Regions from separate parts of the Atlantibacter sp. MEI4A-1023 genome, predicted to be linked through region 2. Evidence: predicted binding sites of a transcription regulator. Region 2 holds the regulator's gene; each other region holds the start of a gene.
The links. Region 2 encodes PurR, which represses purine synthesis genes. Its sites were predicted from a motif close to CANGCAAACGTTTGCNTG; they were not measured.
Positions count from the first base shown of each region.

Region 1: a site for PurR is predicted at 2,438-2,455, ahead of purT (formate-dependent phosphoribosylglycinamide formyltransferase). Genes of this name have one in related genera too.
Region 3: a site for PurR is predicted at 2,691-2,708, ahead of purL (phosphoribosylformylglycinamidine synthase). Genes of this name have one in related genera too.

Region 1 is NZ_CM149568.1:2,757,569-2,761,782, forward strand. Features, by position in the region: gene ptrB (oligopeptidase B) at 1-743, opposite strand, end outside; gene ACVV26_RS13315 (tellurite resistance TerB family protein) at 826-1,482, opposite strand; gene yebF (protein YebF) at 1,598-1,942, opposite strand; gene ACVV26_RS13325 (YebG family protein) at 2,046-2,363, opposite strand; gene purT (formate-dependent phosphoribosylglycinamide formyltransferase) at 2,494-3,672, shown strand; gene ACVV26_RS13335 (bifunctional 4-hydroxy-2-oxoglutarate aldolase/2-dehydro-3-deoxy-phosphogluconate aldolase) at 3,719-4,214, opposite strand, start outside.
Region 2 is NZ_CM149568.1:2,549,119-2,553,332, reverse strand. Features, by position in the region: gene punC (purine nucleoside transporter PunC) at 1-545, opposite strand, end outside; gene punR (DNA-binding transcriptional activator PunR) at 669-1,580, shown strand; gene purR (HTH-type transcriptional repressor PurR) at 1,596-2,621, opposite strand; gene cydH (cytochrome bd-I oxidase subunit CydH) at 2,909-2,998, shown strand; gene ACVV26_RS12245 (MFS transporter) at 3,244-4,214, shown strand, end outside.
Region 3 is NZ_CM149568.1:1,186,476-1,190,689, reverse strand. Features, by position in the region: gene purL (phosphoribosylformylglycinamidine synthase) at 1-2,605, opposite strand, end outside; gene mltF (membrane-bound lytic murein transglycosylase MltF) at 2,872-4,214, shown strand, end outside.

The sequences.
Region 1 (4,214 bases), 210 kb from region 2:
TCGCTGGTGGTCGCGCTGGAGAGAAAAATATTGATGAAATGCTGTGAAGTTGTTTTGTACAGGCTGACATAGAACGTTTCATCACGTTCTTCGTAGATCAACTCATCTTCGCTGGAAGGCGAGCCCACGGTATGCCGCCACACCTGATACGGGAGTAACGTTTTGGCGTGCTTTTTGACGTAATAAAGGGTGCGGGAATCGTTGGCCCAGGCGACTTCAGGCGCGACATGCTCAATCAGCTCCGGATACCAGTTGCCGGTTTCCAGATTGCGAAAGCGCAGGCCGTACTGGCGACGGGACAGGTAATCTTCCGCCAGCACCATCGTGGTGTTATCCGGGGTAATTGCCAGCGCACCCAGGGTATAAAACTCGCTGTGCGACGCACGCTGATTGGCATCCAGCAACACGTCCCAGGGGTCCCGTTCTGATGACATCACCGACTGGCGCTGATAAATCGGATACTCACACCCCACATCGTAAAACTGGCGGTAGCGATAGCCATTTTTAACGTAAGGCGCAGACGCATCGCGCTGCGGAATGCGCGCAATCATCTCTTTGAGTAACTGTTCTTCCAGTGCCTGCTGGCTGGCCATGACCCGCCGCCCGTAATCGTTCTCCTGGTGGAGATACTCAAGCACTTCAGAATCGGACCGGTCATCATCGCGCAGCCAGTAATAATTATCGGTACGCGTATCGCCATGCAGGGTCATGGTGTGGGGTACTGCTTTTGCTTTTGGTGGCATAACGCTCAACTTTTAGGTTAACACCCTTATAAGGTTGGCAAAAACCCCGCGCCTTGCAAGCGTAACGCCACCAAACCAGGCGTTATCCTGGTGAAACGTCCCGTTTGCTGACCGCGATATCGCGCTCCACGTCGGCGCGAACATCGTCGGGAATGCCCAGCGCATCACCCAGCGCGTTCAGGTAGCTGCGCTCCATAAAGTGATCGGCGTTGATGGCGGCACAGCTGAGGAAATAGAGCTCCAGCGCCTCTTCTTCGTTCTGGATCCCCTCGGCAAGACGCGCCGGATCGAGGGGTTGATCGAGGGCCTGTTCAACGAATGCGCGGCCTTCGTCTTCGATACCGGCATCGCGCAGATGTTGGTCAATCGCCTGACGCTCCTCGTCGTCAATGTGTCCATCGCTTTTCGCGGCGAACACCAGCGCCAGAATTAACCGTTCGGTTCGCTTATCAATGGGCGACGCCTGTTGACCGTACTGGGGTTGATCCTGGTGGGCTGCCCGGATACGGTCTTGGTATTTATTCCATAATACCGTGCCGGCTACCGCGCCGCCGCCAGCGAGCAGCGCGCCGCCACCGAATTTCGCCAGCAGCTTGCGTGAGGATTTATTTGCTACCAGCAGCCCTGCCAGGCCACCCAACGCGCCAGGGCTAAGCAGTTTCGATAACCCTTGCCCCTGCGATAACCCTTTACCCTGTTCCCCCAGCAGTGACTGGAGATGTTTAAGCCAGTTCGCCATATGTACTCCCACAGTAAAAGTCTCACTTGTGAGCGTAAGCGAGGGGATGTCAAGAAGTGTGGGGACAGGCTAAGGAAAGGAAAATAAACGGCAAGGGCCAGGCCCTTGCGCGTGATTAAGGACGGTATTCTGCCGTCTGTTTTTTGCAATCAACTTGCACAGTGTAATGAATGTCGGCTCGCATGCCGCGTACCGTCAGGGGGACGGTCCATTTATCATCGCCGCCTTTCACGGCTTCAGGATTGACCCAGGCGACCGGATCGGCCTGGCCGAGTTTTTCCTGGTCGTCTGCCCAGCGGGCAATGCGGTTCTGGAGATAGTCGCGTTTCACGCTGGCTGAAATACCTTGCGCATCCAACCCTTCACAGCCGGTAAACTTCACATTGCGAGATTCCTGGGGCGCGGCATGCAGCCCCACGGAAAATAGCGCCACCAGCGCCAGTAGCCCTTTTTTCATCAGATGCCCTCCGTTGTTAATACCACAGAAAGCCTGGTACAAAACAACCGAAGCGCAAGGGATGATGGCGCGTGTCCCGGTGAAAAGTGCAGCTGAACCGACGGGCTTATGCCGCTTTCGATTTACGCCCGCTGGCGATCGCTTCCACTTTCGGGTCGGCGTCCGGCTTTACGTCGGTTGCGCCTTCCTGCGGCATTTGCCCGGTACGCAGAACCTGCGCCAGGGTATCTTTGTGTTCAGCCAGCCACAGTGACAGCGGCTCAAGCTGGGTTTCCTCAAGGTTTACCGGCGCGCTTTGCAGCCAGGACTCAAGGGTCTGTGCTAAGTCGAGCATTTTGTCGTATGCGTCGGCTTCTTTTTTGTTGGCAAAAGACATTTTCTCTTTCCCTTCCCTGACCACAACGTAGTGAATTTCAACAGCCATCATGATGCCTCTTTAACTGGATATGCATACAGTATATCAGAGCCTGAAAGAAAAATCAAAATCGCGCACCTGCCTGCGCAATCGTTTTCGTATATACTGGCGGCCTCTTTTTTGGTCCAGGAATCTCGTTATGTTGACAGTAGGAACCGCGCTTCGCCCGGCAGCCACCCGCGTGATGCTGCTCGGCTCAGGGGAATTAGGCAAAGAAGTGGCGATTGAATGCCAGAGGCTCGGTCTTGAAGTGATCGCCGTAGACAGATATCCCAACGCCCCGGCCATGCATGTCGCCCATCGCAGTTACGCAATAAACATGCTGGATGGCGCGGCGTTGAAAGCGCTGGTCGAGCAGGAAAAGCCTGACTTCATCGTGCCGGAAATCGAAGCTATCGCCACCGATACGCTGATTGAATTAGAGCAGCAGGGCCAGCGCGTTGTACCCTGCGCCCGCGCCGCTAAACTCACCATGAACCGTGAAGGCATTCGCCGCCTGGCGGCAGAAGAGCTGGGTCTGCCGACGTCGGCCTACCGCTTTGCCGATAGCGAAAGCGATTTCCTGGCGGCGGTGGACGAGATCGGCCTGCCGTGCATTGTCAAGCCGGTGATGAGCTCCTCCGGCAAGGGCCAAAGCTTTATTCGCCAGCGGGAACAGCTGGCAGACGCATGGCAGTACGCCCAACAGGGTGGCCGCGCCGGGGCTGGAAAAGTGATCGTCGAAGGTGTGGTGAATTTTGATTTTGAAATCACCCTGCTGACCGTGAGCGCCGTGGACGGCGTGCACTTCTGCGCACCGGTGGGCCATCGCCAGCAAGACGGCGATTATCGCGAATCCTGGCAGCCGCAGCAGATGAGCGAACTGGCGCTGAAGCGCGCCCAGGACGTGGCGAAAAAAGTGGTGCTGGCATTAGGCGGCTATGGCCTGTTCGGGGTCGAGCTGTTTGTCTGCGGCGATGAGGTGGTATTTAGCGAAGTGTCGCCCCGCCCGCACGATACCGGCATGGTGACGCTGATCAGTCAGGATCTGTCAGAGTTCGCCCTGCATGTGCGCGCGTTTTTAGGCTTGCCCGTGGGCGGCATTCGTCAGTACGGCCCTGCCGCATCGGCGGTGATCCTGCCGCAGCTGACCAGCAATAACGTGCGTTTTAGCAATATTGACGCCGCCGTGGGGGCCGGGGTGCAGGTACGGTTATTTGGCAAGCCGGATATTCAGGGATCGCGCCGTCTGGGCGTGGCGCTGGCCTGCGCAGAAGATGTTGAAACCGCCATCGAACGCGCTACAGCCGCAGCGTCGGCGGTGCAGGTAGAAGGCTAAAACAAAAAAGGCAGGCTTGCGCCTGCCTTCTCTTCACGTCAACCGCTTACTGCTGCGCGCCTTCTACTGCTTCGCGCGCCAGTTTAGTGATGCGATCCCAGTCGCCCGCTTCCATCGCGTCTGCCGGTACCAGCCAGGAGCCGCCGATGCACAGCACGCTTTTCAGTGCCAGGTAATCACGATAGTTAGCCGGGGTGATGCCGCCGGTCGGGCAGAAACGCACCTGGGAGAACGGGCCAGCAATGGCCTGTAGCGCTTTGGTGCCGCCGTTGGCTTCTGCCGGGAAGAATTTGAACTCTTTCAGGCCGTAATCCATACCCAGCATCAGTTCAGAAACGGTGCTGATACCCGGGATCAACGGGATGGAGCCTTCGGTTGCGGCTTTCAGCAACGGCTCGGTCAGACCCGGGCTGATGGCGAACTGCGCGCCCGCTTCGGTCACGTCCGCCAGTTGAGCCGCGTTGATCACGGTGCCCGCGCCGATGATTGCGTCCGGCACTTCTTTGGCGATGGCGCGGATAGCATCCATAGCGCACGGGGTA
Region 2 (4,214 bases):
GGTTTCAGGCGCAGCGCCGGGATCATCAAGACTAGGGTGACGGCAAACAGCACCAGGAAAATCACTTTCCAGTCAAAATGATGCAGCAGCCAGCTGCCTAACAGCGGGGCGAGAGCAGGCGACAGCGCGACCAGCGGCATAATGGTGGCGAAAATGCGGTTGGTGCGGGTCGCGGGATAATAATCGGTGACCAGCGCCTGCCAGGTTACGGCAGCGGCACAGACGCCTACCGCCTGGACAAAGCGCAGCGCCAGCAGCATGGCGGTATTGTCTACCCACAGCATGCCGAGACAGCCCACGGCGAATATGCCCAGGCCCGCCAGTAAAATCGGCTTACGGCCATAGCGATCGGATAACGGGCCCCACGCCAGTTGCGCAACGGCAAACCCGGCCAGGAATAAACTCAGGCTGGCGCTAACGGCAGAGGCCTCTGTGCCCAAATCCTGCTGAATGGCGGCAAACGCCGGTAAATACATATCGGTAGCCAGGAAGCCCAGAACGCTTAACCCTGCCAGCCAGACTAAAAAACCTCGTGAAGGACGCATGGTAATTCTCTTCTTTTTTGATCTGATAACGCTTATTACGGACGCAGGAGTGTACAAAAGTGCAATCGTCCTTGTGAAACGTTAATATTTGCACGTTCCTTTCAAATTTTTTGCAGGCAGAACATGTGGTCTGAATATTCACTGGAAGTGGTTGATGCGGTGGCGCGTAACGGCAGCTTCAGCGCGGCGGCGCAGGAACTGCACCGGGTGCCGTCGGCGGTGAGCTATACCGTTAAACAACTGGAAGAATGGCTGGCGGTTCCGCTATTTATCCGCCGTCACCGGGAAGTGGAGCTAACGCCTGCCGGGGCGTGGTTTTTAAAAGAGGGCCGTTCTGTTATCAGAAAAATGATGGTCACGCGCCAGCAGTGCCAGCAGATCGCCAACGGCTGGCGCGGGCAGCTCTCTATTGCGGTGGATAATATCGTCAAACCGGCGCGTACCCGCCAGCTAATCCTTGATTTCTATCGTCATTTCGACGATGTGGAACTGATTGTCGCCCAGGAAGTGTTTAACGGCGTGTGGGATGCGCTGTCGGACGGGCGCGTCGAGCTGGCGATTGGCGCGACCCAGGCGATCCCGGTGGGCGGACGGTTCGCGTTTCGCGATATGGGGCCGCTAAGCTGGCAGTGTGTGGTGAGCGCCAGCCATCCGCTGGCGGCGGAACAGACACCGCTCAGCGATGACCAACTGCGCCAGTGGCCGTCGCTGGTACTGGAAGATACCTCGCGCTCATTGCCCAAGCGCACCACCTGGCTGCTGGATAATCAGCGCCGCGTGGTGGTGCCAGACTGGGCGACAGCGGTGGCGTGTTTAAACAACGGCTTGTGCGTCGGCATGGTGCCTGCGCATGTGGCGCACGACCCGGTAGTGGCAGGGCACTGGAAAAAGCTGGAACTGGACGACCCGTTCCCGGACTCCCCGTGCTGCCTCACCTGGAAACAAACCGATACTTCACCTGCGCTGCTGTGGCTGCTGGATTATCTGGGCGATAGCGAAACGCTGAACCGGGAGTGGTTGATGGAGCCGGAATAACCGGCTCCGGGAGGATTAACGGCGGTAGTCGCGGAACGGACCGTCTGCGACGGAGCGGCGCTCAATCAGACGCGGATGCACTTCGATGGTTTGTGACTCTTCGCGCTTATTCACGATGCGGTCGAGCAGCATATTAAACGCGGTTTCGCCCAGGGAATCTTTCGGCTGATGAATGGTCGTCAGCGCCGGGCTGAAATAGCGCGCGTTGCGCACATTGTCATAACCGATCACCGAAATATCCTGCGGCACCCGCAGGCCCATCTCATCGGCGGCGCAAATCGCGCCCATCGCCATCACGTCGCCGCCGCAGAACACGGCGGTAGGGCGCGGCTGCTGGGAAAGGATCTGCTGCATGGCGCGATAGCCGGATTCCGGCTCGAAATCACCCTGCACAATCCAGTTTTCCGGCACGCTGATTTGCACTTCTTCCAGCGCTTTCAGGAAACCGGCCAGACGGCCCGCGCCGGTGTTACGTTCCAGCGGACCGGGGATCACGCCGATTTCGCGGTGGCCGCGCTCAATCAGGTAGCGCCCGGCCATATAACCGCCCTGGAAGGCGTTATCGATCACCGAGTCGGTGAAGTCGGCTTTGGATTCGCCCCAGTCCATCACCACCATCGGAATATGGCGATACTCTTCCAGCATCGACAGCAGGGATTCCGGGTATTCGGAGCACATCACCAGTAAACCGTCGACGCGCTTTTGCGCCATCATCGACAGATAGGCGCGCTGTTTTTCCTGGTTGTTATGGGCGTTACCGAGGATCAGCGTATAGCCTTTGGTGAAACAACTGTTTTCCACGGCTTCGATAATTTCAGCAAAATAGGGCGCTTCGCTGCTGGTCGCCAGCAAACCGATAGATTTGGTGTGATTAACTTTTAAACTGCGCGCCACGGCGCTCGGGGAATAGTGCAATTCCTTGATGGCTGCCCAAACTGCGTTGCGTGTTTCTTCCGCAACAAAGCGGGTTTTGTTAATCACATGCGACACAGTTGTAGTGGAAACGTTTGCGCGTTTAGCGACATCTTTTATTGTTGCCATTCTTGTTACTCCAGACCCTCTCCGAGCCCCTGTTCATCACAGGTTAAACGTTTGCCTATGCCAACCTCGGTCCGCAACATTTCGGTTGCAGTATGTCGGGGATTGCGACATTAAAAGGAGGGGGTCAATGGCTGGTGAAAAATAAGGTAGCGACGGATTTTGTCTGATCTTGCGCAAAAGGGGAAGAGGGAAAACGCATATCAGCTTAAATCCCGTGGTAATTTTGTCTGAATTTATGCAAAAATGATCTGCACACACTTTTAATGTGGGTAACAAGGAGAGCAAAAATGAGCACAGACCTGAAATTTTCTCTGGTGACGACCGTTATCGTGCTGGGACTGATTGTGGCAACCGGTTTAGTTGCGGTACTGAACTAAACAGAAATTACATTTCGACCGCGTTTGGCAATAACAAACACCAGAAAATGGCTATTTTTTGGTGTTTGGTTCGATTTCCTGACTCCCGCTTCTGTTTCACCTCATTATTCACATTTGCGCAAAAATCTTTTGCCAAAATGGTTACTTCCTTTCTGATGTGACAAATGTCACTCTTTGCTTCTTTTTTGCTACAAGTCGCCGTGTAGTAAACACACGTGAAGCGACACGATTTCTGGAATTCACCAATGAAAATAAATTATCCGTTGCTGGCGCTGGCTATCGGCGCGTTTGGGATCGGCACGACTGAGTTTTCACCGATGGGGCTGTTGCCGGTCATCGCAAAAGGTGTCGATGTCTCGATCCCTGCTGCCGGAATGCTCATCAGCGCCTATGCGGTAGGGGTGATGGTTGGCGCGCCGCTGATGACGCTGCTTTTGTCTCATCGTGCACGGCGCAGCGCGCTGATCTTCCTGATGGCGATTTTCACTCTCGGCAATGTGCTTTCTGCCATCGCGCCGGATTACGCCACTTTAATGATCTCACGCATTATCACCAGCCTGAACCACGGCGCGTTTTTTGGCCTGGGGTCGGTGGTCGCGGCAAGCGTAGTGCCGAAACATAAACAGGCCAGCGCGGTCGCCACGATGTTTATGGGCCTGACGATTGCCAATATCGGCGGCGTGCCTGCTGCCACGTGGCTCGGCGAGACCATCGGCTGGCGGATGTCGTTCCTGGCGACGGCGGGCCTCGGCGTGATTTCTATGGTTAGCCTGTGGTTCTCGCTGCCGAAAGGCGGCGCAGGCGAACGCCCGGACGTGAAAAAAGAGTTGTCGGTACTGATGCGTCCGCAGGTGGTCAGCGCACTGTTAACCACCGTCTTAGGCGCGGGGGCGATGTTTACGCTGTATACCTATATTTCCCCGGTATTGCAGCATGTTACCCACGCGACGCCGCTGTTCGTTACCGCGATGCTGGTGCTGATTGGCGTCGGTTTCTCCCTTGGCAACTGGCTGGGTGGCCGACTGGCGGATAAATCCGTGACCGGCACCCTGAAAGGCTTTTTATTGCTGCTGATCGTGATTATGGCCGCTATTCCGTGGCTGGCGCGCAGTGAATTTGGCGCGGCGCTGAGCATGGTGGTATGGGGCGCGGCGACCTTTGCGGTGGTGCCGCCGTTGCAGATGCGCGTGATGCGCGTTGCCAGCGAAGCGCCGGG
Region 3 (4,214 bases), 1.4 Mb from region 2:
CGTCGTAAAAGCTTTTCAGCTTCGCCGGGTCGCGCACGTCTGCCGTTTTATCGCCCAGTTGACGGTAAACCTGCGCCAGTGCAGTCGCGCCCAACGCATTGTGACCTTCGCCCAGGTCGATAAGCAGCAGGGCGTTATCGTCGGTAGAAAGCTGCGGCGTCACGGTATGGCGTACATCTTCTACGCGGGCAAACGCGGTGATAACCAGCGACAGCGGCGAGGTCATTTCACGGGTTTCATTACCTTCCTGCCAGCGGGTTTTCATCGACATGGAGTCTTTGCCCACCGGAATGGTCAGACCCAGTTGCGGGCACAGCTCTTCGCCCACGGCTTTCACTGCATCGTACAGGCCCGCATCTTCACCAGGGTGGCCTGCAGCGGCCATCCAGTTTGCCGAAAGCTTGATGCGTTTGATATCGCCAATCTGGGTCGCTGCGATGTTAGTCAGCGCTTCCCCTACCGCCAGACGGCCTGACGCGGCGAAATCGAGCAGTGCCACCGGCGCGCGTTCACCCAGGGACATGGCCTCGCCGTAGTAGCTGTCGAGGCTGGCAGTGGTGACCGCGCAGTTAGCAACCGGGATCTGCCACGGACCGACCATCTGATCGCGCGCCACCATGCCGGTGACGGTACGGTCGCCAATGGTGACCAGAAAGGTTTTTTCCGCCACCGTCGGCAGATGCAGTACGCGGTTAACCGCGTCGGCAATGGAGATAGCGCTACAGTCCAGCGCCTCGCCCACCGCCTGCAAACGCTCAACGTTGCGGGTCATTTTCGGGGTTTTGCCCAGCAGCACGTCCAGCGGCATATCGATGGGTTGATTATCGAAGTGGCTGTCGTTAAGCGTCAGGTGCTGTTGTTCAGTCGCTTCGCCAATCACCGCATACGGCGCGCGCTCACGGCGGCACAGCTCGTCAAACAGCGCCAACTGTTCCGGCGCAACCGCCAGCACATAACGTTCCTGAGATTCGTTACACCACACTTCCAGCGGGCTCATGCCCGGCTCGTCGTTCAAAATGTCGCGCAGCTCGAAACGCCCGCCGCGACCGCCATCGCTTACCAGTTCCGGCATGGCGTTAGACAAGCCGCCCGCGCCAACGTCATGAATAAACAGAATCGGGTTAGCGTCGCCCAACTGCCAGCAGCGGTCGATCACTTCCTGGCAGCGGCGTTCCATTTCCGGGTTGTCGCGCTGTACCGAAGCGAAATCCAGGTCAGCATCCGACTGGCCGGACGCCATTGACGATGCCGCGCCGCCGCCCAGCCCGATATTCATCGCCGGGCCGCCCAGCACGATCAGCTTCGCGCCCGGTGGGATTTCGCCCTTTTTCACGTGGTCGGCACGGATGTTGCCAATCCCGCCCGCCAGCATAATCGGCTTGTGGTAGCCGCGCAGTTCAACGCCGTTGTGGCTGTTGACCTGCTCTTCATAGGTACGGAAATAGCCGTTCAGCGCCGGGCGACCAAATTCATTGTTAAACGCCGCGCCGCCCAACGGGCCTTGAGTGATGATATCCAGCGCGCTGACGATACGCTCCGGCTTGCCGAAATCCTGTTCCCACGGCTGCTCAAAGCCCGGAATGCGCAGGTTGGAGACCGAGAAACCCACCAGCCCTGCTTTCGGTTTCGCGCCGCGCCCAGTGGCGCCTTCATCGCGAATTTCGCCGCCGGAACCGGTGGCGGCACCCGGCCACGGGGAGATCGCCGTCGGGTGGTTATGGGTTTCGACCTTCATCAGGATATGCGCGGCTTCCTGGTGGAAATCATATTGCCCGGCTTCGTGGTCCGCGTAGAAGCGCCCGACTTCAGAGCCTTCCATCACCGCGGCGTTGTCTTTATAGGCAGACAGCACGTGGTCCGGGGTTTTCTCAAAGGTGTTCTTGATCATTTTGAACAGCGACTTCGGCTGCTGTTCGCCGTCGATCACCCAGTCGGCATTGAAGATTTTATGGCGGCAATGTTCAGAGTTGGCCTGGGCGAACATATACAGTTCGATGTCGTTCGGGTTACGCCCCAGTGTGGTGAACGCATCCTGCAAATAATCGATTTCATCTTCGGCCAGCGCCAGGCCGAGACGAATATTGGCCTCTTCCAGCGCGGCGCGTCCCTGCCCTTGCAGATCGACACTTTGTACCGGCGCAGGCTGATGATGGGCAAACAACTGCTCCGCCTGCTCCAGCGAGGCGAACACGGTCTCCATCATTCGGTCATGCAACTCTGCGGCGACCTGCTGCCACTGGGCCTCGGTCAGGGTGCTGGCCTCGACATAATACGCCACGCCGCGCTCAAGGCGCTTAACGCTTGCCAGGCCGCAGTTATGGGCGATATCGGTGGCCTTGGAAGACCAGGGGGAGAGGGTGCCGGGACGCGGCGTAACGACAATCAATCGGCCTGATGGCGCATGGCTGCTGAGGTTCGGGCCATATTTCAACAGGCGTTCGAGTTGCGCGTGTTCTTCGGTGGTCAGTGGAGCGGTGATGTCAGCAAAATGAACATACTCGGCGTAAATGTCACTCACCGGCAGGTGAGCATCGTTAAAGCGGGCCAGCAGTTTGTTAATACGAAATGCCGACAAAGCGGGCGAACCACGCAGAATTTCCATCATCAAAACTCTCTCGTCTTCGGGCGTGAGCGGCGCTCACAGGGGCGCATGGGGAAAACGGGCGTCATTATAAAGAATCCGGCACGCCGACGAAACCGTTTGCGTAGAAATAAAATCGTCAATCGATAGCGCCTATAAATGTGATTGAAAGCGCGAATAAGTTGCCTCATGCGGTTTTATTAAGCAAAATGCCGCTCATTCAACAATAAAAACCGCATATTCATGACGATATTTAGCTGAGCCCCTTTCCAGCACAGAGAATTAACTATTTGAAAAAATTAAAGATTAATTATCTGTTTATCGGCATCGTGACCTTGCTACTGGCTGTGGCGCTTTGGCCCGCCATTCCCTGGTTTGATAAAGCCGAGAATCGTATCGCCGCGATCAAAGCTCGGGGAGTATTGCGCGTAAGCACGCTGTCCAGCCCGCTGATTTATAACCGGGTTAACGACAAAGTGGTGGGTCTGGATTATGAACTGGCCCAGAGCTTTGCCGATTACCTGGGCGTGAAGCTGCAAATCACCGTACGTCCCACCATCAATAAGCTGTTCGACGATCTGGATAACGGTAAAGCGGATATCCTGGCGGCAGGCCTGGTCTATAACCAGGAGCGCAGCAAAAACTACCAGCCTGGCCCTACTTATTACTCGGTTTCCCAACAGCTGGTGTATCGCGTCGGTAAAACCCGCCCTAAAACCCTGGCCACGATCAGCGACGCGCAGCTGACTATCGCGCCTGGACACGTGGCGGCTAACGATCTTCAGGCGCTCAAAGCGCGTAAATATCCCGATCTGAACTGGCGTGTGGATGAGCACAGTAACAGCAACATGCTGTTAGGGCAGGTCGCAGACGGCACGCTGGATTACACGGTTGCCGATTCTGTGGCAATTAATTTGTTCCAGCGCGTCCATCCGCAGATTGCGGTGGCGCTGGACATCACCGATGAGCAGCCGGTCACCTGGTTCAGCCTGCGCGACGGGGATAATACGCTGTCCGCCGCCCTGCTCGACTTTTTCAATCAGATCACCGAAGACGGTACCCTGGCGCGGCTGGAAGAAAAATACCTCGGTCACGGCGATGACTTTGACTATGTCGATACCCGCAGCTTTTTACGCGCGGTGGACAGCGTTCTGCCGGACCTGAAGCCGCTGTTCGAAAAGTACGCCACGGATATCGACTGGAAACTGCTGGCGGCCATCTCTTACCAGGAATCCCACTGGGACCCGCAGGCCACATCGCCTACCGGCGTGCGTGGGCTGATGATGCTTACCCGTAACACGGCGCAAAGCCTGGGCTTATCCGATCGGCTCGACCCGGAACAAAGCATTAGCGGTGGGGCTCGTTATTTAAAAGATATGATGAGCAAAGTGCCGGAAAGCGTGCCTGAAGAGGAGCGCATCTGGTTTGCGCTGGCGGCCTACAATATGGGGTATGCCCATATGCTGGACGCCCGCGCCCTGACGGCGAAACAGAAAGGCAACCCGGATAGCTGGGCCGATGTGAAGCAACGGCTGCCGCTGCTCAGCCAGAAGCCGTATTACTCGAAAACCACCTACGGCTATGCCCGTGGACACGAAGCCTATGCGTACGTGGAAAACATCCGTAAATATCA